Regions from separate parts of the Rothia kristinae genome, predicted to be linked through region 1. Evidence: predicted binding sites of a transcription regulator. Region 1 holds the regulator's gene; the other holds the start of a gene.
The links. Region 1 encodes LexA, which represses DNA repair genes until DNA is damaged. Its sites were predicted from a motif close to TCGAACANNTGTTCGA; they were not measured.
Positions count from the first base shown of each region.

Region 1 (14,067 bases):
GCCGCGGCGTCGGCCGTCGGCGCACCGGACGCAGCCTGGGCGCTCCCGCAGCAGCCCCGGTCTCCTCGACGCCGTCCTCAGGGCCGAACACCGGGGACGGGCGGAGGGACGCGGGGCGGCCTCCAGCCGAGGGATCGGCCCCGCGCACCCCGGAGGAGGCGGAATACGCCCGGGCCAAGGAGATCCTGCTGCGCCAGCTCACCGCCGCCGCCCGCTCCCGCGCCCAGCTGGCGCAGAAGCTCGCGGAGAAGGAGATCTCCGAGGAGACGGCCACCCGCATCCTGGACCGCTACGAGGATCTCGGTCTGATCGACGACGCCGAATACGCCGCGATGTACGTACGCAGCCGCTCCGCCAGCAGGAAGCTCGCCCGCCCGGCCCTGCGCCGGGAGCTCGCGCAGAAGGGCATCGACCCGGAGACCGCCGAGCGGGCCCTGACCCAGCGCACCGAGGAGGAGGAGCGCGAGGACGCCCGCGCGCTGGTGCGCCGTCGGCTGCGCCCCGAGCGGGACCTGGACGACCCGGCCCAGCGGGAGAAGGCCCTGCGTCGGCTGGTCGCGATGCTGGCCCGCCGAGGCTACGCCCCCGGCGTGGCCTTCGAGATCGTGCGCACGGTCATGGCCGAGCACGGGGAGACGCGTCTGGAGGAGCCACCGGGGCTGGCCTGACCCGGGCCGGTGGACTTGATCCGGCACGTCCCGGCGCCCGCGGCGGTCTTGTACCCTGGCACAGTGAATGCGAGCGCGACCCAGACCCAGACCCTGCCGTCGACCCTGCCCGAGGCCCTCGACGTCCAGCCCTGCCCGCCCGGCATCGAGGAGCGGACGGGGCGGTCCCACAGCTACGAGGTGCGCACCTTCGGCTGCCAGATGAACGTGCACGACTCCGAGCGGATCTCCGGGCTGCTGGAGGCCTCCGGGTACGTCCCGCACACGGGTGAGGGGACCCCTGACCTGGTGGTCTTCAACACCTGCGCGGTGCGGGAGAACGCAGACAACAAGCTCTACGGCCACCTCGGTCAGCTCGCCCCCGTCAAGCGCGCCCACGAGGGCATGCAGATCGCCGTCGGCGGGTGCTTGGCCCAGAAGGACCAGAACACCATCGTGGAGAAGGCCCCCTGGGTCGACGTCGTGTTCGGCACCCACAACATCGGCTCCCTGCCGCGGCTGCTGGAGCGCTCCCGGCACAACCGCGAGGCCGCCACCGAGCTGCTGGAATCCCTGGAGGTCTTCCCCTCCACCCTGCCGACCAAGCGGGAGAACGTGCACTCCGGGTGGGTGTCCATCTCCGTGGGCTGCAACAACACCTGCACCTTCTGCATCGTCCCCTCCCTGCGCGGCAAGGAGAAGGACCGCCGGCCCGGGGACATCCTCGCCGAGGTCCAGGCCCTGGTGGACGACGGCGCCGTGGAGGTCACCCTGCTCGGGCAGAACGTGAACTCCTACGGCGTCGGCTTCGGTGACCGGCAGGCCTTCTCCAAGCTGCTGCGCGCCTGCGGGCAGATCGAGGGCCTGGAGCGCATCCGCTTCACCAGCCCCCACCCGGCGGCCTTCACCGACGACGTCATCGACGCGATGGCCGAGACCCCCACCGTCATGCCCGTCCTGCACATGCCCCTGCAGTCCGGCTCCGACCGGGTGCTCAAGGCCATGCGCCGCTCCTACCGGTCCAAGCGGTTCCTCGGCATCCTGGAGAAGGTGCGCAAGCGCATCCCGCACGCCGCCATCACCACGGACATCATCGTGGGCTTCCCCGGGGAGACGGAGGAGGACTTCCAGGAGACCCTGCGCGTGGTCGAGGAGTCCCGGTTCTCCTCGGCCTTCACCTTCCAGTACTCCATCCGCCCCGGCACCCCGGCGGGTCGGATGCAGAACCAGGTGCCCCAGGAGGTCGTGCAGGAGCGGTACGAGCGGCTGGTGGCCCTACAGGATCGCATCAGCGCGCAGCTGAACGCCGAGCAGGTCGGGAAGCGGGTGGAGCTGCTGGTCTCCGCGCAGACCGGACGCAAGGCCGAGCAGACCCACCGGCTCTCCGGGCGCACTCCGGATCAGCGGCTCGTGCACTTCAGCGTGCCCGACGGCGCCCCCGTCCCGCGTCCGGGGGACTTCGCGACCGTGCGGATCACCGACGCCGCACCCTTCCACCTGCTCGCCGATTCCCCGGCGGAGGACTACGCGGTGCGCCGCTCCCGCGCCGGGGACGCTTGGGATCGCGCCCAGGCCGATTCCTGCGGCACCGGCGCCCCGTCGGGTGGCGCCCCGGGCACCACGATGCTCGGGATGCCGGCCCTGCCGCCGCGCCGATGACCCTCCCGATCATCGCCGTCCTCGGCCCCACCGGCACGGGGAAGTCAGACCTCAGCGTCGCCCTGGCCCGCGAGGTGGACGGCGAGGTGGTCAACGCGGACTCGATGCAGCTGTACCGCGGGATGGACATCGGCACGGCCAAGCTCACGCCCGCCGAGCGCGACGGCGTGCCCCATCACCTCCTAGACGTGCTGGACGTGCGCGAGGAGGCCTCCGTGGCCCGCTACCAGCGCGAGGCCCGCGAGCGCTTCGCCGAGATCCGGGGGCGCGGGCGCACCCCGATCCTCGTCGGCGGGTCCGGACTGTATGCGCGCGCGGCCCTGGACGTGCTGGAGTTCCCGCCCACCGATGCGCAGGTGCGTCAGCGCTGGCAGGAGCTCCTGGAGACCGAGGGGCGCGGGGCGCTGGCCGCTCGGCTGGAGGCCGTGGACCCGGTCTCCGCGCGGCGCGGCCTGGACGACCGGCGCCTGGTGCGCGCCCTGGAGGTCCACGAGCTGACCGGGCGCCCCTTCTCCTCCTACATGCCGCGGCGCGAACACCGGGAGCCGGCCCTGCAGATCGGGCTGAACGGGCCCCGGGACCTGCTGCACGACCGCCTGGCCGTGCGGGTGCACCGGATGGTCGAGGCCGGTCTCCTGCAGGAGGTGCGGGACCTGGCCGAGCGGGGGCTGCGCGAGGGGCGCACCGCCTCCCACGCCCTGGGCTACGCGCAGTTCCTGCGCGTCGTGGACGGGGAGACCTCCGAGGAGGAGGCCGTGCAGGAGACGATCATCGCCACCCGCCGCTTCGCCCGCCGCCAGGTCACCTGGTTCCGGGCGGACCCGCGCGTTACCTGGATCGGATTCACCCTCTCCCCGCGCCAGCAGCTGGACCGGGCGCTGACCCTGATCGAGCAGGGGCGCACGCCGGAGACCGCGAACGACGGGGGAGCCGAGGGCTGACCTGACCGCGCGGGCAGGACCGGGAGCGCGGCCGGATTCGCCGGCCAGACCGGTCCTCGCTGAGCCGGCCCTTCGGTCGTCCGACCCGCCCGATAGACTGGCCGGGTGACGACCGAGAGCACCACCGCCGAGAGCACCACCGCGCAGACCGACGCCTCCCGCTGGGGCGAACTGGCCGGAGTGACCCTGAGCAAGGGCCACGGCACCGGCAACGACTTCCTCCTGCTCACCGATCCCGAGGGAAGCCTCGAGCTGGAGGGGGACCTGGTGGCCGCCGTGTGCGACCGGCACCGGGGGATCGGCGCGGACGGGCTGATCCGCGCGATCCGCAGCCAGCACCTGGAGGCCGGGCGGGCCCTCGCCGCGAACGGGGAGGACGCCCCGGAGTGGTTCATGGACTACCGCAACGCGGACGGCTCCCTGTCCGAGATGTGCGGCAACGGGGTGCGCGTGTTCGCCCACCACCTCATCCACGCCGGGCTGATCGAGCTGCCGGAGGGGGAGACCGTGCGCATCGGGACCCGCGGCGGGGTCAAGACCGTCGCCCGGGTTCCCGGCGGCTACGCCGTGGACATGGGCCCCTGGGGCTTCATCGACGGGGAGCAGGCCCGGGAGCACGGGGCCGACTGCACCGTCTCGGCCCGCGGCCTGCGCACCGCCCGCCCGGGCCTGTCCATCACCATGGGCAACCCGCACACCGTCGTCGCCCTGGCCGATGAGGCCAAGCTGGCCCGGCTGGACCTGGGCACCGCACCGACCGTGGACCCCCGGCCCAGTGCCGGCACCAACGTCGAATTCGTGGTGCCCCGGGACGCCGAGGAGGAGGACGACGGCACGGGAGCGCTGGTGCTGCGCGTCAGCGAACGCGGGGTGGGCGAGACCCTGTCCTGCGGGACCGGCGCGTGCGCTGCCGCGGCGGCGACCCGCTTCTGGGGCGGGGAGGACGCCCCGGATGAGTGGCGGGTCGGCGTGCCCGGCGGGGAGCTGGGCGTGACCTTCGTGCTCGGCCCGGACGAGCTGGAGCACGTGATCCTCTCCGGGCCGGCGGAGCTCGTGGGCACCGTGCGCCTGGGCTGAGCCGCGGGACCCGGGCAGGTCGCCGCGGGGATCAGGCGGCGCGGGTGACCCGCAGGATCCGGAAGCCCTTGGCGGTGGCGGCCCGGTCCACCGCGAAGGCGCCGGGCTCCCGCTCCCGCAGGGTCTGATCCAGCCAGCGCTGCAGGGAGTCCGCGCCCAGGTTCTTCTGCACCACCAGGTGCGCCTGCCCGGCCGGGGCCAGGCGCACCAGCCAGGTCAGCAGCAGCTCGTGCAGCACCTGCTTGCCCACCCGGATCGGCGGGTTGGACCAGATCGCGTCGAAGCGCAGCCGCGGATCCACCTCCTCCGGGATCACCGGGCGGATGCCGGTCAGCCCCAGGCGCGCGGCGTTGCGGCGGGTCAGCTCCAGGCTGCGCCGGTTCACGTCCACGGCCATCACCTCGGCGTCGGGCCGCTGCAGGCCCATGCTCAGCGCGATCGGCCCCCACCCGCAGCCGACGTCGAGGAAGCGGGACCCGGACCGGGGCAGGGCGGGGACCTCGTCCAGCAGCACCGCGGTGCCCTTGTCCAGGGCCTTCGGGCTGAAGATGCCGGGGGCGCTCACCAGATCCCGCTCGGCCCCGGCCAGTCGCACCCGCAGGGGCTGCTCGACGAAGGGCTCGTCCTCGTGCGCGGAGAAGTAGTGCTCGACCATGATCCCCCATCGTATCGGCCCGCCTCACCCGCCTCCTCGGCGTCCGCGCTCGCGGCGCCGGCTCCCCGGGACTCGGCGCTGGGGCGCGGCGTCGCGTGTTCGTCCACAGCACAGGCCCGCCCCGGGTGCGGCGCGGGGGCCGCCCGGTAGACTGGCAGGACGCATTGAGCGGTCCGCGCGCCCGATCCGAGGGAGTCAGCACCGGCCGCGCCCCCGCACGGAAAGGCACCCTTGCCCCAGCATCACCCCCGCACCGCCGACGACGCCGCCCCCGAGCACACCGACGAGCGCACCGAGCAGCCCCGCCAGCCCAGCGACGCCCAGCTGCGCGCGACCGTGGACCGGGTCCTCGGCCGCTTCTCCCCGGAGGAGGAGCACCAGGCCTCCATCCTGGACCGCCGTGCCCCGGAGCTGGCGGAGACCACCCAGCACACCGAGCACGACGGCGAGCAGCAGGACCTCGAGGAGCGCCGCGCCCTGCGGCGCGTGGCCGGGCTGTCCACCGAGCTGGAGGACGTCACCGAGGTCGAGTACCGGCAGCTGCGCCTGGAGCGCGTGGTGCTGGCCGGGATCTGGTCCGAGGGCACCCTGGAGGACGCCGAGAACTCCCTGCGCGAGCTCGCGGCCCTGGCGGAGACCGCCGGCTCCGAGGTCCTGGACGGGCTGGTGCAGCGGCGGCTGAAGCCGGACCCCGGCACGTTCCTCGGCTCCGGCAAGGCCCAGGAGCTCAAGGAGATCGTGGCCGAGACGGGCGCGGACACCGTCGTCATCGACTCGGAGCTGGCCCCGTCCCAGCGGCGTGGGCTGGAGGACATCGTCAAGGTCAAGGTCATCGACCGCACCGCGCTGATCCTGGACATCTTCGCCCAGCACGCCAAGTCCCGGGAGGGCAAGGCCCAGGTGGAGCTGGCGCAGCTGGAGTACCTGCTGCCGCGCCTGCGCGGCTGGGGCGAGTCCATGTCCCGCCAGGCCGGCGGTCGGGCGGCCGGCGGCGAGGGGATCGGTTCGCGCGGTCCCGGTGAGACGAAGATCGAGCTGGACCGGCGCCGCATCCGCCAGCGGATGGCCAAGCTGCGTCGGGAGATCGCCGCGATGAAGCCGGCCCGGGAGACCAAGCGGGCCAACCGGCGTCGCAACCACATCCCCTCCGTGGCCATCGCCGGGTACACCAACGCCGGCAAGTCCTCCCTGCTCAACCGGCTCACCGACGCCGGGGTGCTGGTGGAGAACGCCCTGTTCGCGACCCTGGACCCCACGGTGCGCCGGGCCGAGACCCCGGACGGCATCGGCTACACCCTCTCGGACACCGTCGGCTTCGTGCGCAACCTGCCCACCCAGCTGGTCGAGGCCTTCCGCTCCACCCTCGAGGAGGTGGCCGACGCGGACGTGATCCTGCACGTGGTGGACGCCTCCCACCCGGACCCGGCGGGCCAGATCCGCGCGGTGCGCGAGGTCCTGGCCGAGGTGGACGCGCAGGACGTCCCGGAGATCATCGTGCTGAACAAGGCCGACGCCGCGGACCCCTTCGTTCTGGATCGCATCCGGCTGCGCGAACCCCACCATGCGATCGTCTCCGCGAAGACCGGGGAGGGGATCCCGGAGCTGAAGGAGCTGATCTCCCGGACCATCCCTCGGCCCAGCGTGCGCATGGAGATCCTGGTGCCCTACACCCACGGGGAGGTGGTCTCCCGGCTGCACGAGTGGGACGCGGAGATCCTGTCCACCGCGTTCGAAGAGGACGGGACCCGGATGAGCGTGCTGGTGCGGGAGGAGACCGCCCCGGAGCTGCAGCCCTACGCCGTGACCGCCCCGTGAGCAGCACCAACCCGGACCCCACGCGAGGCTCGGCACCCGCGGAGGCCGCCGAGGACGTGCACGCCCCGACCGGTGCGGAGCCGGAGACCCTGCCCGGGGCCAAAGACGCCCTGGCGCTGCTGGACACGGCGATCGAGCGCACCGGCGGGCAGCGCCGCGACGGGCAGCGGATCATGGCAGCGCACGTGGCCCAGGCCCTGCAGACGGGGCGGCACCTGCTGGTGCAGGCCGGCACCGGTACCGGCAAGTCCCTGGCCTACCTGGTCCCGGCCATCCAGCACGCCCTGGGCGCGGACAAGCCCGTCGTCGTCGCGACCGCGACCCTGGCCCTGCAGGCGCAGATCGTCGGCCGGGACGTGCCCCGGCTGCTGGAGACCCTCGAGGATCGCCTCGAGGGCGAGGTGGAGGTCGCCCTGCTGAAGGGGCGCAGCAACTACGTGTGCCTGCACAAGCTGGAGGGCGGCTACCCGGAGGATGAGGACCCGGACGCGCTGTTCAACCTCAACAGCCAGGGGCAGGCCGCCAGTGGGCATCCCCGTCCCGCCCCGGACTCGCTGGCCGAGGAGGTGGTGCGCCTGCGCGCCTGGGCGGACTCCACGGACACCGGGGACCGGGATGACCTGCGCCCGGGCGTCTCGGACCGGGCCTGGCGGCAGGTCTCGGTCACGGCCTCGGAGTGCCTGGGGCGCCGCTGCCCCCTGGTGGAGGAGTGCTTCTCCGAGCGGGCCCGGCAGCGGGCGGGGGAGGCCGACGTCGTGATCACCAACCACGCGCTGCTGGCGATCAGCGCCTTCGAGGGGATCGGGGTGCTGCCCGAGCACGACGTCGTGGTGGTCGACGAGGCCCACGAGCTGGTGGACCGCGTGACCGGCGCGGTGACCGGCGCCCTGTCCCCGCTGATGGTCCGCTCCGCGGCCCGGGCGGTGCGCACGAACACCCAGGCGGCCTCGGAGCCGCTGAGCTCCGCGGCCGAGGCCCTGGAGCAGGCCTGCTCCGGCCGGCCCGCCGAGCTCATGCCGCAGGGGCTGGAGCCGGGGATCGCCCGGGCCATGGAGCAGGTGCGCGACGCCGCCCGGGCCGCGCTGTCCGACACCAAGGGCGACGCGAAGGACTCCGACGCCGGGCGCCAGACCGCCCGCGCCAAGCTCACCGAGGTCCTGGAGCTGGCCGAGCGGATGCTCAGCGCGGACGGGCGCTTCGAGGTCGTGTGGATCTCCCGGGCCGGCGGCTGGGAGCCGGGACGCGGCTACGTCAGCGCCGCGGACACGGACCCGGCCACGCTGCACGTGGCCCCGCTGTCCGTGGCCGGGCGGCTGCGCGAGGGGCTGTTCCAGGACCGCACGGTGGTGCTGACCTCGGCGACCCTGGCCATCGGCGACTCCTTCGATCAGGTCGCCGGCTCCCTCGGGCTGCAGGGGGAGAAGGCCCCGGCGTGGGAGGGGCTGGACGTCGGCTCGCCCTTCGACTACCCGAAGCAGGGGATGCTCTACGTGGCCCGGGACCTGCCCAAGCCGGGGCGCGGGGTCTCGGAGGAGCAGCTGGAGCGGATCCTGCAGCTGGTGGAGGCCTCCGGCGGCGGGGCGCTGGGATTGTTCTCCTCGCGTCGCGGCGCGCAGCAGGCCGCCGAGTACGTGCGCGAGCACTCCGACCTGCCGGTGCTGGTGCAGGGGGAGTCCTCGCTGCGCGGTCTCGTCGAGCGGTTCACGGCCGAGGAGGACACGTGCCTGTTCGGAACCATGAGCCTGTGGCAGGGCGTCGACGTGCCGGGGCCCTCCTGCCGCCTGGTGCTCATCGATCGGATCCCGTTCCCGCGCCCGGATGATCCGCTGGCCACCGCCCGGGCCCGGGCGGTGGGCCGGCGCGGGGGCAACGGCTTCATGGCGGTCTCCGCCTACCACGCGGCGATCCGGCTGGCCCAGGGGGCCGGGCGCCTGATCCGCTCCCGCGAGGACCGCGGGGTCGTGGCGGTGCTGGATTCCCGGCTGGCCACCGCCCGGTACGGCGGGTTCCTGCGGGCGGCCCTGCCGCCGCTGTGGACCACGGACCGCCTGCCCGTGGTCACGGGGGCGCTGCGGCGGCTGCACGCGGGCTGAGGCGAGGGCCTCAAAGCCCGGACTCAGACGGCGCGCAGCACCGAGACGACCTTGCCCATGATGCTGGCGTGATCGCCGAGGATCGGCTCGTACTGGCGGTTCTGCGGCAGCAGCCAGGTGTGCCCGTCGCGCTGTCGGAAGGTCTTCACGGTGGCCTCGTCATCGAGCAGGGCGGCGACGATGTCCCCGTTCTGGGCGGTGTTCTGCTGGCGCACCACGACCCAGTCGCCATCGCAGATCGCGGCCTCGACCATCGAATCCCCGCGCACCTCGAGCATGAACAGCTCGCCCTGGCCCACCAGCTGTCGGGGCAGGGAGATCGTGTCCTCCACGTGCTGCTCGGCCGTGATCGGCACACCGGCGGCGATGCGCCCCACCAGCGGCACGCTGATGTTCTGCCCCTGCTCCTCCTCGGCCTCCGGCGCGGCGGTGGGGAACAGCGGGACCACGTCGGCTGCGGCCTCGGCCGTCGGCTGCGCGCTCGGGGCGGGGTCCGACTGCTCCTCCTGCGCGGGGCCCTGCCCGGAGGGGCGGATGTCGGTGCGGCGGGGTTCGGCCAGCACCTCGATGGCCCGCGGCCGCTTCGGATCGCGGCGGATGTAGCCCAGGGCCTCGAGCCGGGAGAGCTGGTGGGTGACGCTGGAGAGGCTGGACAGCCCGACGACGTCGCCGATCTCGCGCATCGACGGCGGGTAGCCGTGCGCGCTGATCGAGGCGGAGATGGCCTCCAGGATGGTGCGCTGGCGCGCGGTGAGGGGCTTGCGGGCGGAGGCCTCGGCTCCGTGGGGGGCTGCTCCGTGCTCTCGGGCCACCGTCGGGTCCTTCCTGGAGGTGTTCGATCTGTCAGTCCGGGGGTGTGGACTGCTCCCATCAGCGTAGGCGAGACCGCGTGTCGGATCAAACACATGTTCTAGTCCCTCGACAGTCTTCGATCGCACTGGTAGAACAGATGTACGAACTCGAACACGTCTTCGAAGGCGATCGAGCGTCAATCACCGCTAGGAGGCCGCCATGAGCATCGCGCTCACCGCACCCCGCCCGTTCCGCATCGGGTTCCGCACCGGGCCGCGCCGGGGTGCCCATCCGGCAGGCGCACCCGCCTGCACCCGCCCCGCCTGCGCCCGTCCGGCCGCGCGCCGCACCCGGCTGCTGCGCCGCCGTCCGGAGCGCGCGGCCCGCCCGACGCTGCGGCTCACCCGGCGCGGACGCCTCCTGCTCATCGGCCTGCCGGTGCTGCTCGGGGCCGTCGCGGTGCTGGCCGGGGCCCTGCTGCTGGTGCTGAGCCCGCAGGCCCAGGCCGGCGACGCCGCGCCGAGCGGGGCGCAGACCCGCGTCGTGGTGGTCTCCGCCGGGGACACCCTCTGGAGCCTCGCACAGGAGGCGGATCCGGAGTCCGACCCGCGGGCCGCGGTGGAGCGGATCGTGGACCTGAACGACCTGCAGGACAGCGCCGTGCGGCCCGGCCAGCGCCTCGTGGTGCCGCAGCCGGAGACCGCCGCGCCGTGAGACCGCAGGGTTCCGGGTTCACGCGAACGGGGACTCCACTAGGATGGCACCGTGAGTGATGCAGCCAGCCCCGATGCGGAAGCCGCCGTCCTGGATACCCTGCCGCTGCGAGATGACCTGCGCGGCCAGAGGGCCTACGGCGCCCCGATGATCCAGGTGCCCTACGCCCTGAACGTCAACGAGAACACCCATCCGCTGCCCGAGGAGCTGATCCGGGCGATCGGCAGTGCGGCCGCCGAGGCCGCGGCCGGGCTGAACAGATACCCGGACCGGGACTTCCCGCAGCTGCGCCGCGAGCTGGCGGACTACCTCGGCCACGGCATCACCGAACGCCAGGTCTGGGCCGCCAACGGCTCCAACGAGATCCTCCAGCAGCTGCTGCAGGCCTTCGGCGGGCCCGGCCGCAACGTGCTGAGCTTCGCGCCCACCTACTCCATGTACCCGCTCCTGGCCTCCGGCACCAACACCGAGTACATCGCCGGGCGGCGGGCCGCGGACTTCACCCTCTCCCCGGAGGATGCCGCGCGCCAGATCCGCCAGCACCGGCCGACCGTCACGATCCTGTGCTCACCCAACAACCCCACCGGCACGGCACTCTCCCCGGAGACCATTTTGGCCGCCTACGAGGCCGTCGAGGAGCTGGGCGGGATGCTCGTGGTGGATGAGGCCTACGCGGAATTCGCCCGCGATCCGGACACCACCGCGCTGTCCCTGCTGCCCGGGAGGCCCCGCCTGGTCGTCAGCCGCACCATGAGCAAGGCCTTCGCCCTGGCGGGGGCCCGGGTCGGCTACTTCGCCGCGGATCCGGCCGTGGTCGAGGCCGTCATGCTGGTGCGCCTGCCCTACCACCTCTCCGCGGTGACCCAGGCCGTCGCCCTGACGGCGCTGCGCCACCGGGACCAGCTGCTGGGGCAGGTCGGACGCATCCGCGAACAGCGGGACCGGATCGTGACCCGTCTGGAGCAGCTGGGTCTGGAGCCGGCCGCCTCGGACTCCAACTTCGTCTTCTTCGGGGGCCTGTCCGATGCCCAGGGCCTGTGGGAGGACCTGCTGGGCGACGGCGTGCTGATCCGCGACGTCGGGATCCCCGGGCACCTGCGGGTCACCGCCGGCACCGAGGAGGAGACCACCGCCTTCCTGGACAGCCTGGAACGGCACCTGCCCGACCGCCGCTGAGACCACCCCCGCCCCGGGCGCCCGGGTCTCACGGGCCCCGCGGGGCGCGCCGACCCACCGCCGACACCGCTACGGAGCATCGAATGCAGACCCTTGACGCCCAGCCCGCCCGGGCGGGCGGCCGCACGGCCTCCCTGACCCGCGCCACCAGTGAGTCCACGGTCCGGCTCAACCTGAACCTGGACGGCACCGGCGTCTCCCGGATCAGCACCACCGTGCCCTTCTACGACCACATGCTCACCGCCCTGTCCAAGCACTCGCTGATCGACCTGGAGGTCGAGGCCAGCGGAGACACCGAGATCGACGTGCACCACACCGTCGAGGACACCGCGATCGTGCTGGGCGAGGCCCTGCGCGAGGCCCTGGGCGACAAGCGCGGCATCCGCCGCTTCGGCCAGGCCACCGTGCCCCTGGACGAGGCCCTGGCCCGGGCCGTCGTGGACATCTCGGGGCGGCCCTACCTGGTGCACGAGGGGGAGTCCGAGGCCTTCGCCCACCACCTGATCGGCGGGCACTTCACCGGCTCCATGGTCCGCCACGTGCTCGAGGCCATCGCCTACCACGCCGGGATCTGCCTGCACGTGGACCTGCTGCGCGGCCGGGACCCCCACCACATCGCCGAGGCCCAGTTCAAGGCCCTGGCGCGGGCCCTGCGCGAGGCCGTCGAGCCGGATCCCCGCGTCCCGGAGGCCATCCCCTCGACCAAGGGGGCGCTGTGAGCACCGCTGGATCGCAGCCCGTGAAGCCCACCGTCACCGTCCTGGACTACGGGGCCGGCAACGTCCGCTCGGCCGTGCGCGCCCTGGAGACCGCCGGGGCCGACGTCGTGCTCTCCCGGCGCCCGCAGGACGTGCTGGAGGCCGACGGCCTCGTGGTCCCCGGCGTCGGGGCCTTCGGCGCCGTCATGGACGGCCTGCGCGCCGTGGATGCCCCGCGGCTGATCGGACGCCGGGTGGCCGGCGGCCGGCCCGTGCTGGGCATCTGCGTGGGGCTGCAGGTCTTCTTCGAAGCCGGCACCGAGCACGGGGAGCACACCGAGGGACTGGGGGAGTGGCCCGGGACCGTGGAGAAGCTGCCCGGAGACGTGGTCCCGCACATGGGCTGGAACACCGTGCGCCCGCCGGAGGGCAGCCGGCTGTTCGCCGGGATCGAGCGGGAGCGGTTCTACTTCGTGCACTCCTACGCGGTGCAGCGCTGGGAGTTCACCCAGACCAGCCAGCACATCCGGCCCCCGCAGGTCACCTGGGCCGAGCAGGGGGTGCCGTTCATCGCCGCCGTGGAGAACGGGCCGCTGAGCACCACCCAGTTCCACCCGGAGAAGTCCGCGGACGCCGGGCTGCGGCTGCTGCGCAACTGGCTGGACACCCTGCTGCGCACCGGCCGGATGGCCCCGCGAGGCCCCGAGTCCGAGGAGGACTTCCCAGACCCCGCCCGGGCGCAGGAGACCGCGCCCGCCGTCGACGCCGAGGAGGGCGAGCGCGCATGAGTCCCCTGACCTCCGGTCTGCTGCTGATGATCTTCGGGGCCTTCCTCGTCGGCGGCGGCATCTCCTTCCGCCGGCAGAAGCTGCCGCTCATCGCCCAGGTCGTGCTGTGGATCCTGGGCGCGGCCTTCTTCGCCTACGGCCTCTACGTCGTCACCCTCGACTGAGCGCCGGGCGCGGCCATCCCGCCCGCGCCCGCGCGCACCATCCGCAACGAACAGGAGCACCATCCCGATGAGCACCCCCCGCCTGCAGCTGCTGCCCGCCGTGGACGTCGCCGGGGGTCAGGCCGTGCGCCTGGTCCAGGGCGAAGCCGGCACCGAGACCGGCTACGGCGACCCCGTCGAGGCGGCCCTGGCCTGGCAGGAGGCCGGTGCCGAATGGGTGCACCTGGTGGATCTGGACGCGGCCTTCGGGCGTGGGGAGAACACCGAGGTGCTGCGCCGGGTCGCCGAGCGGGTGCGGCTGAAGATCGAGCTGTCCGGAGGGATCCGGGATGATGCCTCGCTGCGCCGGGCCCTGAGCCTGGAGCCCGCCCGGATCAACCTCGGCACCGCCGCCCTGGAGGACCCGGAGTGGACGCGCCGGGTCATCGCAGAGCACGGGGAGCGCATCGCCGTCGGGCTGGACGTGCGCGGCACGACCCTGGCGGCCCGCGGCTGGACCGAGGAGGGCGGGGACCTGTGGGAGGTGTTGGACCGGCTCAACGCCGACGGCTGCGCCCGCTACGTCGTCACCGACGTGACGAAGGACGGCACGCTGCGCGGGCCCAACACCGAGCTGCTGGCCGAGGTCGCCCGGCGCACGGATCGGCCGGTCGTCGCCTCCGGCGGCATCTCGGGGCTTGCGGACCTGGAGGCGCTGCGGGCCATGGTCCCGCACGGGGTCGAGGGCACGATCGTCGGCAAGGCCCTGTACGCCGGGCGCTTCACCCTGGCCGAGGCCCTGGACGCGGCGGGGCGGCCCGAGGCATGAGCCCGCGGGAATTGCCGGCTCACATCCAGGCGCAGCTGCG
Region 1 covers NZ_CP065738.1:1,668,527-1,682,593, forward strand. Annotated here, with positions in the region: gene I6G21_RS07355 (regulatory protein RecX) at 1-668, shown strand, start outside; gene miaB (tRNA (N6-isopentenyl adenosine(37)-C2)-methylthiotransferase MiaB) at 813-2,306, shown strand; gene miaA (tRNA (adenosine(37)-N6)-dimethylallyltransferase MiaA) at 2,303-3,247, shown strand; gene dapF (diaminopimelate epimerase) at 3,353-4,324, shown strand; gene I6G21_RS07375 (class I SAM-dependent methyltransferase) at 4,356-4,979, opposite strand; gene hflX (GTPase HflX) at 5,211-6,794, shown strand; gene I6G21_RS07385 (ATP-dependent DNA helicase) at 6,791-8,887, shown strand; gene lexA (transcriptional repressor LexA) at 8,911-9,699, opposite strand; gene I6G21_RS07395 (LysM peptidoglycan-binding domain-containing protein) at 9,899-10,393, shown strand; gene I6G21_RS07400 (histidinol-phosphate transaminase) at 10,445-11,569, shown strand; gene hisB (imidazoleglycerol-phosphate dehydratase HisB) at 11,653-12,288, shown strand; gene hisH (imidazole glycerol phosphate synthase subunit HisH) at 12,285-13,055, shown strand; gene I6G21_RS07415 (hypothetical protein) at 13,052-13,219, shown strand; gene priA (bifunctional 1-(5-phosphoribosyl)-5-((5-phosphoribosylamino)methylideneamino)imidazole-4-carboxamide isomerase/phosphoribosylanthranilate isomerase PriA) at 13,287-14,027, shown strand; gene I6G21_RS07425 (SseB family protein) at 14,024-14,067, shown strand, end outside.

Region 2 (14,067 bases), 500 kb from region 1:
TCAGCTGCGCGTCGAAGACCGTGGAGATCTCCTCGCCGACGATGTCGGTGGAGACGATCGGGTCCTCGGTGTACTTGATGATGCCCTGGTACTCGCCCTCGGCGGCCTCCTTGACGGCGGCGTTGATCTCCTCGACGGTGGCGTCCTTCTCCAGGGTCAGGGACAGGTCCACGATGGAGCCGGTGATGGTCGGCACGCGGAAGGCCATGCCGTCCAGCTTGCCGGCGACCGGCTCGTAGACCTTGCCCACGGTGCGGGCGGCGCCGGTGGAGGTCGGGATCATGTTCACGGCCGCGGCCCGGGCGCGACGCAGATCCTTGTGGGGGGCGTCCTGCAGGCGCTGGTCCGCTGTGTAGGAGTGGATGGTGGTCATCAGGCCGGACTTGATGCCGAACTTCTGGTCCATCACCTTGGCCAGCGGGGCCAGGCAGTTGGTGGTGCAGGAGGCGTTGGAGACGACGTTGTGCTTCTCGGCATCGTAGGTGTCGTCGTTCACGCCCATGACGAAGGTGCCGTCCAGGTTGGTGCCCGGGGCGGAGACGATGACCTTCTTGGCGCCGGCCTCGATGTGGGCCTTGGCCTTGTTGCCGTCGGTGAACAGACCGGTGGACTCCAGGACGATGTCCACGCCCAGGTCCTTCCACGGCAGGTTGGCCGGGTCCTTCTCGGACAGGACCTTGATCTCCTTGCCGTCGACGACGATGTTGCCGTCCTTGACGGACACCTCGGCCTTCAGCGGCCCGAGGATGGAGTCGTACTTGAGGAGGTGAGCCAGGGTCTCCGGGGAGGTGAGGTCGTTGACGGCGACGATCTCGATGTTCTCGCCCTGCTCCCGCACGGCGCGGAAGTAGTTGCGCCCGATGCGTCCGAAGCCGTTGATGCCGATGCGTACAGTCACTGTGATCAAACTCCTCAGTTTGAGTATTCGTGGTCGAGGGGACCCGCGGGGGCCTCCCCAGGTCCGGACCCGGCGGCGGGTGGAACCGCCCTCGCATCCGGTGCTGGTTCCAGCCTAGTGGATCGCGTGTGTGTTTGGGTGCGATTCCGGGGGTGAATTTTGTTTCCGGTGGGATTTCACACCCTCCGAGCCCTCCTTCTCGTGACGCCCGCCACCGAAATGGCCGTCTCCCGGGCCGCTGAGCCGCCGGATCTGGGATCGTGTGGGTTTCTCATCGCCGATGGCGAACAGCGCGGGCGGCGCGGCGTCATCGACGCGCGGGCTCACCGGCCCGCGGCGTCCTGCTCCTCGCCCGCCCGCGCCTGCTCGGCCTCGGCCGTGCGCCGGGCCAGGGCCAGCAGCCGCCGGATCCGCCCGGCGATCGCGTCCTTGGTCAGCGGCGGATCCGCCAGGCGCCCCAGCTCATCCAAGCTCGCGTGTCGGTGCTCCAGTCGCAGCCTCCCGGCCTCGCGCAGATGCTCCGGGACGTCATCGCCCAGGATCTCCAGGGCGCGCTCGACCCGCGCCCCGGCGGTCACGGCCGCCTGCGCGGAGCGCCGGAGGTTGGCGTCGTCGAAGTTGGCCAGCCGGTTGGCCGTGCCGCGCACCTCCCGGTGGACGCGGCCCTTCTCCCAGCGGCGCAGCGCCCGGGTGGCCCCCAGGGCGCGCAGCAGCGCGCAGATCCCGGCGCCGTCGCGCACGAGCACCCGGTCAGCCCCCCGGGACTCCCGGGCCTTGGCCAGCACGTCCAGGCGCCGGGCGCAGCCGACCAGAGCCAGGGCCGCCTCGGAGCCCGGGCAGGTGAACTCCAGGGCGGCGGAGCGGCCCGGCTCCGTCAGGGATCCGCGGGCCAGGAAGGCCCCGCGCAGGGCGGCGGCCGCATCATCGACGGAGCCGTTGACCACGGCCGAGGGCAGCCCGCGCACCGGCCGACCCCGGGCATCCAGCAGGCCCGTCTGGCGCGCCAGGGCCTCCGCGCCCCGGTCGATGCGCAGGACGTAGTGCCCGCCCTTCTTCAGCGCGCCGCCGGCCACCGAGTACAGCCGTCCCGTCTGCCCGTACAGCTCCCCGATCTCCGCGAGCAGCCGCCGCCCGGTGGGCAGGTGATCCAGCTCGGCCTCGATGACGATGCGCCCGCCGACCAGGTGCAGACCCCCGGCGAAGCGCAGCAGCGCGGCGGTCTGCGCCTGGCGCGCGGAAGCCCGGGGCGTCTCCAGGCCTGCCAGCTCGTCCTTAGCCAGTGCGGTCAGGGCCATGGTGGGGGATTCCTCTCCGAAGGGGGTCTGGGCCGGGTGCCCGCGGTGAGACGGCGCTCAGCGGAGGCACCGGCCGGGATGGTCAGTGGGTGGGGTCAGTCGCGGGGCCTCAGTCGTGAGGCGCCGCGGGCGGGCTGAGCACGGGCTCCTCGGGCAGGCCCATGGCCTCCTGGTAGGCCGCGGCCAGGCGCAGGTGGCTGTGCACGTCCTCCCCGCGGCGCCGACGCAGCGACTGGCTGACCAGCCGCGCGCCGCGTTCGCGCACCGCCGCGTCGAACCCCTGCGGATCCGACAGGGCCGAGGGGTCCGCGACGACGGCGTCGATCTGCAGGCCGGGAGCGTACCGCTCCAGGACCTCCAGGTGCCCGACGGCACCCAGTCCGGCGGTCTCGCGCCGCTCCATCGCGAGGTTCATGCACACGCACACCCGCGCCGCGGAGGAGCAGATCGCCTCCCGCAGCTCCGGCAGCAGCAGGTGCGGGATGACCGAGGTGTACCAGGATCCGGGGCCCAGCACGAGCCAGTCCGCCGCGCGGATCGCCTCCAGCGCTTCGGGGCAGGCCCGGGCCTCGGCCGGCTCCAGGCTGATCCGCTCGACGCGCTCGGCGGTGGCCAGGCGCGCCTGGCCCGTGATCCGCTTCGGGGCGCCCTGATGGTCCCGCACCCACCCGGAGACCACGAGGGGATCCACCGCCATCGGCAGGACCCGCCCGCGGGCCTTCAGCAGCTGGGAGGCCCAGTCCAGTCCGGCCACCGGGTCATCCAGCAGCTGCCACAGGCTCAGCAGCAGCAGGTTGCCCATCGCGTGCCCGTCCAGCTCCCCCGAGGAACCGGGCAGGGTCGAGAAGCGATGCTGCATCGCCTCCCGCCACAGGTGCCCCCACGCGGAGTCGTCGCACAAGGCGGACAGCGCCATGCGCAGGTCCCCCGGCGGCAGCACGTCGAACTGCTCCCGCAGCCGCCCGGAGGAGCCGCCGTCATCGGCGACCGTGACCACCGCGGTCAGCTGCGGGGTGAGCAGGCGCAGCGCCGAGAGCGAGGCGTAGAGCCCGTGGCCCCCGCCGAGGGCGACGACGCGCGGGGCGCCGGCCCCGGCCTCCGGGACGGCCTCGCCCCGGGATCCGATCGCGGCCACGGCGCTACTCCCGCCCCAGATCGCGGTGCTGGACGTTCACGGTGACGTTGGGCAGGCCCTTGAGCCGCCGGGCCAGCTCCTCGGTCACCGCGACCGAGCGGTGCTTGCCGCCGGTGCAGCCGATCGCGATGGTCGCGTAGTGCTTGTTCTCCGAGCGGTAGCCGGCGATCACGGGCTTCAGCGCCTCGGCGTACTGGTCCACGAAGGTCTGGGCGCCGCTGTCCTTGAGCACGAAGTCCCGCACCTCCGGGTCCTGGCCCGTCTTGGGCCGCAGGGCGGGAACCCAGTGCGGGTTGGGGACGAAGCGCATATCGGCCATGAAGTTCGCATCGGCCGGCACCCCGTACTTGAAGCCGAAGCTCATGACCGTCAGGTTCACCACCGAGGGGCCCGTGGCCGAGTAGGTGCGGGAGATGACCTTGGACAGCTCGTGCACGTTGTACTCCGAGGTGTCCAGCACGACGTCGGCCCGGCGCTTGAGATCGGCCAGCAGCTCCCGCTCGGCGTGGATCCCGTCCAGGATGCGCCCCTCCCCCTGCAGCGGGTGGGGGCGGCGCTGGGCCTCGTAGCGGGCGATGATCGCCTGATCCGAGGCGTCGAGGAAGAGCACCGTGTACTCGACCGGGGCGGCGTTGAGCACGTCCAGGGCCTCGCGGAAGTTCTCGAACAGGGCGGTGCCCCGGATGTCGATGATCACGGCCAGGCGCGGCATGGCCTTGGGGCTGCGCGCCACCAGATCCACCAGGGGGGTGAGCATCTGCGGCGGCAGGTTGTCCACGACGTACCAGCCGTTGTCCTCCAGCGTGTGCGCGGCGGTCGAGCGCCCGGCCCCGGAGATCCCGGTGATCACGAGCATCTCCGACTGGGCGGCGGGCTTCTGGGGCACGAGCGGATCATTCCCGGCGTCGGGGGCGGGGGTCTCGGACCGGTCGCGGGGCGGTTGTGGGGCGGATGCTGAGGGGGGCTGCTGCGAGGTCACCGGGTGCTCGTCTCCTGCTGGGTCGTGCCTGTGGTCAGGGGCGCGTCCCCGGACGGGGGAAGCGGGACGCGGCTGCCCCTCCAGGATACTCCGGCGCCCCAAGACCCCAGGGCCCCAAGGCCCCGATCAGGCGCCGTCGGCGGCCGGTGCCGGTCCCGATGCCGATTCCGGCTGCGGATCCGGCGCCGGTTCCGGCTCCTCGGCGCGCAGGTGCTCCTGCACGGCCTCGGCCAGCTTCGGCCCGATCCCGCGCACCCGGGTGAGCTGCTCGACGTCGGCCTCCCGGATGGCCTGCAGCGTGCCGAACTGCGCCAGCAGCGCATCCCGGCGGGCGGCCCCGAGCCCCGGGATCCCGTCCAGGGCCGAGGAGAGCATGGCCTTGCCGCGCTTGGAGCGGTGGAAGGTGATCGCGAACCGGTGGGCCTCATCGCGCAGGCGCTGCAGCAGGAACAACCCCTGCGAGGCGCGCGGCAGGATGACCGGGAAGTCGTCGTCCGGCACCCAGATCTCCTCCAGGCGCTTGGCCAGCCCGACCACCGCGACGTCGGAGATCCCCAGCTCGTCCAGGGCCTGGCGGGCCGCGGCGACCTGCGGGGGCCCGCCGTCCACGACGACGAGATTGGGCGGGTAGGCGAAGCGCTGCGGCTCCGGGGCCCCGGCCTGCTCGGCGTCGATCTGCCCGGTGCGCACCCCCGCCCGGGCCCGCTCCTCCTGATCCGCCAGGTGGCGCTTGAAGCGGCGGGTGATGACGTCGTGCATCGAGGCGGTGTCGTCGCGGGCCGCCTCCCCGCGGATGGAGAACTTGCGGTACTCGGATTTGCGGGGCAGCCCGTCCTCGAAGACCACCATGGAGGCCACCACGTTGGTGCCCTGCACGTGGGAGATGTCGTAGCACTCGATGCGCATCAGCGGGTCCGGCAGCCCCAGGGCCTCCTGCAGCTCCTGCAGGGAGGCGCTGCGGGTGGTCAGGTCCCCGGCCCGGCGGGACTTGTGCAGCATCAGGGACTGCTTGGCGTTGTCCGCGACGGTGCCCATCAGCTGCGCCCGCTCCCCGCGCTGCGGCACGGAGATCCGGACACGCGAGCCGCGCAGTCCCGTCAGCCACTGCTCCAGCTGCTCGCGGTTGCTGGGCAGCACGGGCACCAGCACGGTGCGGGGGATCTCGTGGGCGCTGGTCTCGTCCTCATGCGGGGTGGAGGCCAGGGTCACGGCCGATTCCCCGTAGACCTGCTGCAGCAGCTGCTCGACCATCTCCCCCGGGGTGAGGTCCTCGACCTTCTCCACGATCCACCCGCGCTGGCCGCGGATGCGCCCGCCGCGCACGTGGAAGACCTGGGCGGCGGCCTCCAGCTCGTCCTCGTGGAAGGCGAACAGGTCCGCGTCCACCGAATCCGAGAGCACGACGGCGTTGCGCTCGAAGGCGGTGCGCAGGGCCTGGATGTCATCGCGCAGCCGGGCGGCGACCTCGAAGTCCATCTCCTCCGCCGCCCGGTGCATCCGCCGGGTCAGCTCCCGGATGAACCGCTCGGAGTCCCCCGCCATGAACCGGCAGAGTCGATCGGCCAGCTCTCGGTGGTCCTCCGCGGAGATGCGCCCGACGCACGGGGCGGAGCACTTGTCGATGTACCCGAGCAGGCAGGGCCGATCCTGCTGCTCGGCGCGGCGGAACACCGCCCCGGAGCAGGTGCGCACGGGGAAGACCCGCAGCAGGGCGTCCAGGGTCTCGCGGATGGCCCACGCCTGGGAGAACGGCCCGAAGTAGCGGGTGCCCTTCTTCTTCTCCCCGCGCATCACCTGCGCGCGGGGGTACTTCTCGGCCATGGACACCGCGAGGTACGGGTAGGACTTGTCGTCCCGGTATTTGATGTTGAACCGCGGGGTGTACTGCTTGATCCAGGTGTATTCCAGCTGCAGGGATTCCAGCTCGGAGGCCACCACGGTCCATTCGACCCCGGCCGCGGTGTGGACCATCGCGTAGGTCTTCGGCCCCAGCTGCTCGGGTTTGGCGAAGTAGCTGGTCAGCCGGTTGCGCAGGTTCTTGGCCTTGCCCACGTAGATGACCCGCCCGACGTCGTCCCGGAAGCGGTACACGCCGGGGTCGGTGGGGATGTCCCCCGTGCGGGGCCGGTAGGTCGCCGGATCGGCCATGGGAAGGGTGTCCTCCTGAGTGCTCGGGCACCGGGTCCTCCCCGCGGGACGTCAGGCGCCGGCGTCCTTGGCCAGGGAGGGCGAGGTGTTGTATTCGTTCTTGCGCGGCTGCCCGCACAGGCGGGCGATCTCGTCCATGATCGCGTCCGTGGTGGCCCGCCGCTGGGCCCCGGACTGCTTCTCGCCGAGCTTCTCGAAGCTCATCGGCTCGCCGACGCGCACCGTGAAGCGCACCGGGCGCAGCAGCTTCGTGCCGGGCGGCTGGATCCGCTCGGTGCCGATCAGCCCGACGGGGACGACGGGGGCGCCGGTCATGTGCGCCAGCCACGCCACCCCGATCTTGCCGCGGTAGAGGTAGCCGTCCAGGGAGCGGGTGCCCTCCGGGTAGATCCCGAAGACCCCGCCGCGCTCCAGGCGCTCCAGGCCGATCTCCAGGGCCTTGAGCCGTTCGATCTGATCCGCGCGGTTCACGGGGATGATGTCGATCAGCTCGAAGATCCGCTTCATCAGCCGACCCTTGAACCCCGGGGAGTTCACGTACTCGGCCTTCGCCAGGAAGGCCACCCGCCGCGGCATGAGCGCGGAGATGATGACGGAGTCCAGGAAGGCCCGGTGGTTGGAGGCCACGATCACGGGACCGGAGGCGGGGAAGCGCTTCAGACCGGTGACCCTGGCCCGGAAGACGGTCTTGATCAGGCCGGTCACGGCCGTCTGCGTCAGCCGGTACAGCTTCTCCATGGGTCTGGTCAGGGTCCTTCCCTCATCCGAGCCGGCGACCTCGCCGGTGTGGTGCGCGTGTCATGAACACTGTACATTTCCCCGACACCGGCTCCCACCCCCGGGCGCGGCACGTCACGGCGGCGAGGTCATCCCGTCCCCTCCAGCCGCAGGTCGCAGCGCCGGGCCAGCTGGGCCCGCAGCGCGTCGACGTCCTCCGCGACGGCGGCGGCCCCGTGTGCGGTGAGCTCTCCGGGGGCGGCGAACCCCCAGGCCACTCCGATGCAGTCCAGGCCGTGGACCCGGGCGCCCTCGACGTCGTACTCCCGGTCCCCGACCATCACGGTGCGCCGCGGATCGGCCGCCAGCCCGCGCCGGGCCAGCAGGTCCAGGGCGCGGGCGATGACCCCGGCCTTGTCCACGGGCAGGTGGGCGGTCTCCGGGCGCAGCTCATCCCTCGCCCCGGAGATGACGTCCGCGAGGGCGTCCAGCCCGAAGTGCGCGGCGATCCGCTCGGCGCTGGGCTGCGGCTTCTGGGTGGCCAGGGCCACCGCGGCCCCCGCGGCGCGCAGGTCCCGCAGCAGCTGCGCCACCCCGGGGTAGAGCCGGGAGTCCCGGGCAGCCCGGGCGGGATACGCCTCGCGGTAGGCGGCCAGGGCGGCGCGGCGCTCGGCCGGGGAGAGGTCCGTGTGCCGCTCCAGGCCCACCGAGGCGGGCGGCCCTACGAACCGGCGCAGCGTGGCCTCCTCCGGGCGCGGATGGCCCTGGGCCTGGATGGCCTCGGCGATGGTCTCGGTGATGGCCCCGGCCGGATCCAGCAGGGTCCCGTCCAGGTCGAACAGCACCGCCGGGACGGATCCGGCGGGAGCGCCGCTCACGCGCCGTGCCCGTCGTCGTCGGCCCCGAGGATCTCCGCCAGGAAGCGCCCGGTGTGGCTGCCCGGCTCCTGGGCGACCTGCTCCGGGGTGCCCTGGGCGATGACCTGCCCGCCGCCGGAGCCGCCCTCCGGACCCATGTCCACGATCCAGTCCGCGGATTTGATGACGTCCAGGTTGTGTTCGATCGTCAGGACGGTGTTGCCCTTGTCCACGAGGGACTGCAGGACCTTGAGCAGCTTGGCGATGTCCTCGAAGTGCAGGCCCGTGGTCGGCTCATCCAGCACGTAGATGGTCCGCCCGTTGGAGCGCTTCTGCAGCTCGGAGGCGAGCTTGACCCGCTGGGCCTCACCCCCGGAGAGGGTGGGGGCGGGCTGACCCAGCCGGATGTAGCCCAGCCCGACGTCGACGAGGGTGTTCAGGTGCCGGGCGATCGGGGTGAAGGCGGAGAAGAACTCGGCGGCCTCCTCCACGGGCATGTCCAGCACCTCGGCGATGTTCTTGCCCTTGTAGCGGATCTCCAGGGTCTCCCGGTTGTACCGGGCCCCGTGGCAGACCTCGCACGGCACGTACACGTCGGGCAGGAAGTTCATCTCGATCTTCAGCGTCCCGTCCCCGGCGCAGGCCTCGCAGCGCCCGCCCTTGACGTTGAAGGAGAAGCGCCCCGGCTGGTAGCCGCGCACCTTGGCCTCGTTGGTCTCGGCGAACAGCCGCCGGATGTGGTCGAAGACCCCCGTGTAGGTGGCGGGGTTGGAGCGGGGCATCCGGCCGATGGGGCTCTGATCCACGTGCACGATCTTGTCCAGGTGCTCCAGGCCCTCCACCCGCCGGTGCCGACCCGGAACCTGCTTGGCGCCGTTGAGCCGGTTGGCCAGCGCGGTGTAGAGGATGTCGTTGACCAGGGTGGACTTGCCCGAGCCGGAGACCCCGGTGACGGCGGTGAGCACGCCCAGGGGGAAGGACACCGTGACGTCGCGCAGGTTGTTCTCCTTCGCCCCGACCACCTTCACCATCCGCTTGCGGTCCACCGGGCGCCGCCGCGCGGGCACCGCGATCTGACGGCGCCCGGACAGGTAGGCCCCGGTCAGGGACTCCCGGTTCTCCAGCAGCTGCCGGTACGGCCCGGAGTGCACGATGCGCCCGCCGTGCTCGCCCGCGCCGGGTCCGACGTCGACCACCCAGTCGGATTCCCGGATGGTGTCCTCATCGTGCTCCACGACGATCAGGGTGTTGCCCATGTCCCGCAGCTTGGTCAGGGTCTCGATCAGCCGCCGGTTGTCCCGCTGGTGCAGGCCGATCGAGGGCTCGTCCAGGACGTAGAGGACCCCGACCAGCCCGGAGCCGATCTGGGTGGCCAGGCGGATGCGCTGGGCCTCCCCGCCGGACAGGGTCGCGGCCGCCCGGTCCAGGGTCAGGTAGTCCAGGCCGACGTCGAGCAGGAACTGCAGCCGGGCATTGATCTCCTTGAGCACCTGCTCGGCGATGTGCCGCTCGCGCTCATCCAGGCGCAGCCCGGCCATGAACTCCTGGGCCCCGGTCATCGGCATCGCGGTGACCTCGGCGATGGACTTCCCGCCCACGTGCACCGCGAGCATCGTCGGGTTCAGCCGGGCGCCGCCGCAGGCCGGGCACGGGGTCTGGCGCATGTACTGCTCGTAGCGGTCCTTGGCCCAGTCGGACTCGGTCTCCTCGTGCTTGCGCTGGATGTACGCGTAGACGCCCTCGAAGCCGGAGGTGTAGCGCCGCTCGCGGCCGAAGCGGTTGCGGTAGGCGACCTCCACCTTGAAGTCCTTGCCGTGCAGGATCGCCCGGCGGGCCTTCTTCGGCAGCTCCTCCCACGGGGTGTTCAGGTCGAAGCCGACCTCCCGGCCGAGCCCGCCGAGCAGACGTAGCCAGTACTCGGTGGTGGACTTGCCCTGGGACCACGGGGCGATGGCCCCCTCCCCCAGGGTCTTCTCCGGGTCGGGGACCACCAGGGACTCGTCGACCTCCAGCCGGGAGCCGATGCCGTCGCACTCGGGGCAGGCGCCGAAGGGGCTGTTGAAGGAGAAGGAGCGCGGCTCGATCTCGGTCTGGCCCAGCTCGTGGCCGTTGGGGCAGGCGAGGTTCTCGCTGTAGGTGCGGCTGCGCGCCTCGGAGTCCTCGGGCTCGTCCACCCAGTCGATGGTCACTCGCCCCTCGGCCAGACCCAGGGCGGTCTCGATGGAGTCCGTGAGCCGCTGGTGGGCGGAGTCCTTGATGGCGATGCGGTCCACGACCACGGAGATGGTGTGCTTGTACTGCTTCTTCAGGCTCGGCGGCTCGGTGAGTCGGATCTGCTCCCCGTCCACCACGGCCCGGGAGTAGCCCTGCTGGGCCAGGGAGGAGAACAGGTCCTGGAACTCGCCCTTGCGGGCGCGGACCACCGGGGCGAGGACCTGCAGGCGGGTCCGCTCCGGGCGGGTCATCAGCTGGTCCACGATCTGCTGCGGGGTCTGCTTCTCGATCGGCTCCCCGCAGACCGGGCAGTGGGGGTGCCCGATGCGCGCCCAGAGCAGGCGCATGTAATCGTAGATCTCGGTGATGGTGCCGACCGTCGAGCGGGGGTTCTTGGAGGTGGACTTCTGATCGATGGACACCGCCGGGGACAGGCCCTCGATGAAGTCGACGTCGGGCTTGTCCACCTGGCCGAGGAACATCCGGGCGTAGGCGGACAGGGATTCGACGTAGCGGCGCTGGCCCTCGGCGAAGATGGTGTCGAAGGCCAGGGAGGACTTGCCGGAGCCGGACAGACCGGTGAACACCACCATGGCGTTGCGGGGGATCCGCAGGTCCACGGTGCGCAGGTTGTTCTCCCGCGCCCCCTTGACGATGATCTCGGTGGGGTCCTGGGCGCCCGCGGCGGGCGCGGCGGCGGTGGTGCTCATGGGTGCGGGAGGGCTCCCTTCCGGGTTGGGGGCGGCGCGGTCGCCGGGCATTCGAAGATCTATTCTACGGCTCGCGAAGCTGTCCGGAACGACCGCCGGGCGGATTTCCCTCACCGGCGAACGCACCGGCCCGCCCCTTCCGCGCCCCATGAGCCCGGCAGGGGTCGCGGCGTGTCCGAGGCTCACGGGCGCGGGTCCACGGGTGCGGAGGGGCGGTCGCGTTGCGCGTGCGTCACGCGCGTGTTGCGGGGGCGGGGCCGCGGGGCCCTAGAATCGTGCGCATGATGGCACTCGCGACCGAGAAGCTCGACCTGTCCGAGGTGACGATCCGGTGGATCAGCGTCTCCTCGATGGACAACAACGTGTACCTGATGACCTGCCGCTCCACCGGGGCCCAGCTGCTGATCGACGCGGCCGATGAGCCGGAGCGGATCTCCGGGTTGGTGGCCGCCGGGCGCGAGGACGTCTCCGGGTCCTGCACCTGCTGCGGCAACGTGCAGCTGATCGTGACCACGCATTCGCACTGGGATCACGTGCGGGCGCTGGCGGAGATCCGCTCCCGCTCGGAGGCCCTGACCGCCTGCGGGGCGCGGGACGAGCAGGACATCGACGTGCCGATGGACATCACCTTCCAGGACGGGGACACCGCGGATCTGGAGGGCTTCTCCCTCAAGGTCATCGAGCTGCGCGGGCACACCCCCGGCTCGATCGCCCTGGCCTACGAGGACCCGGCCGGGCGCACCGTGATCTTCACGGGCGACTCCCTGTTCCCCGGCGGGGTGGGCAAGACCGACTCTCCCGAGGCCTTCCGCGCCCTGCTGCACGATGTGCGCACCAAGATCTTCGACGTCTACGACGACGACACCCTCATCCTGCCCGGTCACGGCGAGTCCACGACTCTGGGAGCCGAGCGCCCGCACCTGGACGAGTGGGAGCGGCGCGGCTGGTGAGCCGCGGATCGGCAGCCGGGAGCGTGGTCTCGGCCGATCGCTGATCCCTCCCCCGCCCTCCCGACGACGCCGCGACGCCCCGTCGACCGCCCTCGTGCGAGCGGTCGACGGGGCGTCGTCGCGCCTGAACCGGCTCAGAACAGCCCGTGCACGGCGCCGTCGGCGTCGAGCCCGATGCGCTCGGCCGCCGGGGAGGCGGACAGCCCCGGCATGGTGCGCATGGTCCCGCAGATTGCGTAGACGTAGCCGGCCCCGGCGGCCAGGCGCACCTCCCGCACGGGCAGGCGCCATCCCGTGGGGGCGCCCTTCCGGGTGGGATCCGCGGTCAGGGACAGGTGCGTCTTGGCGATGACCACGGGCAGGTCCCCGTAGCCCTGCTCTTCGCAGCGGGCCAGCTGGCGGGCAGCCGCCGGGGCGATCTCCAGCCCGTCGGCCCCGTAGACCTTCCGGGCCACGGCGTCGAGCTTGTCCGTCAGGGAATCCTCGGGGGCGTAGGTGGGCACCAGCTCGTGCGGCTGCTCGCAGGCCTCGGCCACGGCGTCGGCCAGCTCGGTGGCGCCGTCTCCACCGCGGGCCACGCCCTCGTGCACGGCCACCCGCGCCCCGGCCCGCTCGGCGATCTCCCGGATGACGGCGTGCTCGCTGGGGTGGTCGGTCGGGAAGGCGTTGATCGCCACGACGGGGCTGATGCCGAAGCCGCGCAGGATCGCCAGGTGCTTGAGCAGGTTCAGGGCCCCGGCGCGCACGTCCTCGGGGTTCTCGGCCAGCAGCTCCTCGGGCAGGGGCTTGCCGGGCACGATCCGGTGGCGTCCGGAGTGGGCCTTCAGCGCCCGGACGGTGACCACGAGGACCGCGGCGTCCGGGGTCAGCCCGGAGACCCGGCACTTGACGTTGACGAAGCGCTCGGCACCCATGTCCGCTCCGAATCCGGCCTCGGTGATGACGTAGTCGGCGTGCTCCAGGGCGGCGTAGTCGGCGAGGATCGAGGAGTTGCCGGTGGCGATGTTGCCGAAGGGCCCGGTGTGGATCAGGGCGGGGACCCCTTCGAGGGTCTGCATCAGGTTCGGGTGGATCGCGTCGGCCAGCAGGGCCGCCAGCGCGCCGTCGGCCTTCAGGTCCTCGGCGGTCACGGGCGCGCCGTCCCGGGTGGAGGCCACGACGATGCGGGCCAGCCGGGCCTTCAGATCCGCCAGATCCGTGGCCAGGGAGAGGATGACCATGATCTCGCTGGCCGAGGTGATGTCGAAGCCGCTCTGGCGGGTGACCCCGTCCTGGCGCTCCCCCAGGCCGATGACGACGTGGCGCAGGGAGCGGTCGTTGATGTCCAGGACGCGCCGCCACGTGATGCTGCGCTCGTCGATGTCCAGGGCGTTGCCGTGGTGCAGATGGTTGTCCAGCAGCGCCGCGAGCATGTTGTGCGCGGCGGTGACGGCGTGGAAGTCCCCGGTCAGGTGCAGGTTGAGCTTGTCCATGGGGATGACCTGCGAGTACCCGCCGCCGGCGGCCCCGCCCTTGATCCCGAAGGTCGGGCCCAGGGAGGGCTGGCGCAGGGTGAGCATCGCGGAGCGGCCGGTGCGCGCCATGCCCTGGGCCAGGGAGACGGAGGTGGCGGTCTTGCCCTCCCCCAGCGGCGTCGGAGTGATGGCGGTGACCAGGACGTAGCGGCCGCGACGCCGTTCGGGGGCGGCGTCGGCGGCGGGCAGGAGCTTGGCGACGTGGCGGCCGTAGGGCTCCAGCCGGTCGCGCTCGATGCCGGCGGTCGCGGCGATCTCCTCGATGGGCCGGGGCTGGGCCTGCTGGGCGATCTCGAGGTCGGAGGGCATGCTCATGGGGACTCCCATCGTCGTGGGGGTGGGTGCGTTCCCTCTCCAGTATGGTGGCGGCGGGACCCAACCCGGCCGAGGCGGCGGGGTCGGGTCGGGCGGGCGCAAGCGGGGCCGACCCGGGCGGGTCGGTAGACTCGGGCCCGATGAGACTGCTCGAAGCCCTGGACCCCCGCCTCGCCGATGACGACCGCCGCTACTTCCGGGGAGATTTCGCCTCGAATCCGCTGACCGCGGAGGAGATCGCCGACGGCTTCTCCCGGTGGATCGACTCCCGGGGGATGCAGCTGTACCCGGCGCAGGAGGAGGCGGTGCTGGAGCTGGCCTCCGGGGCCAACGTC
Region 2 covers NZ_CP065738.1:2,166,713-2,180,779, forward strand. Annotated here, with positions in the region: gene gap (type I glyceraldehyde-3-phosphate dehydrogenase) at 1-898, opposite strand, end outside; gene whiA (DNA-binding protein WhiA) at 1,222-2,193, opposite strand; gene I6G21_RS09540 (gluconeogenesis factor YvcK family protein) at 2,303-3,328, opposite strand; gene rapZ (RNase adapter RapZ) at 3,333-4,184, opposite strand; gene uvrC (excinuclease ABC subunit UvrC) at 4,434-6,455, opposite strand; gene I6G21_RS09555 (lysophospholipid acyltransferase family protein) at 6,507-7,193, opposite strand; gene I6G21_RS09560 (HAD family hydrolase) at 7,322-8,050, opposite strand; gene uvrA (excinuclease ABC subunit UvrA) at 8,047-10,953, opposite strand; gene I6G21_RS09570 (MBL fold metallo-hydrolase) at 11,235-11,903, shown strand; gene I6G21_RS09575 (formate--tetrahydrofolate ligase) at 12,038-13,732, opposite strand; gene I6G21_RS09580 (DEAD/DEAH box helicase) at 13,873-14,067, shown strand, end outside.
Region 2: the regulator LexA is predicted to act here: its motif matches at 11,005-11,020, upstream of uvrA (excinuclease ABC subunit UvrA).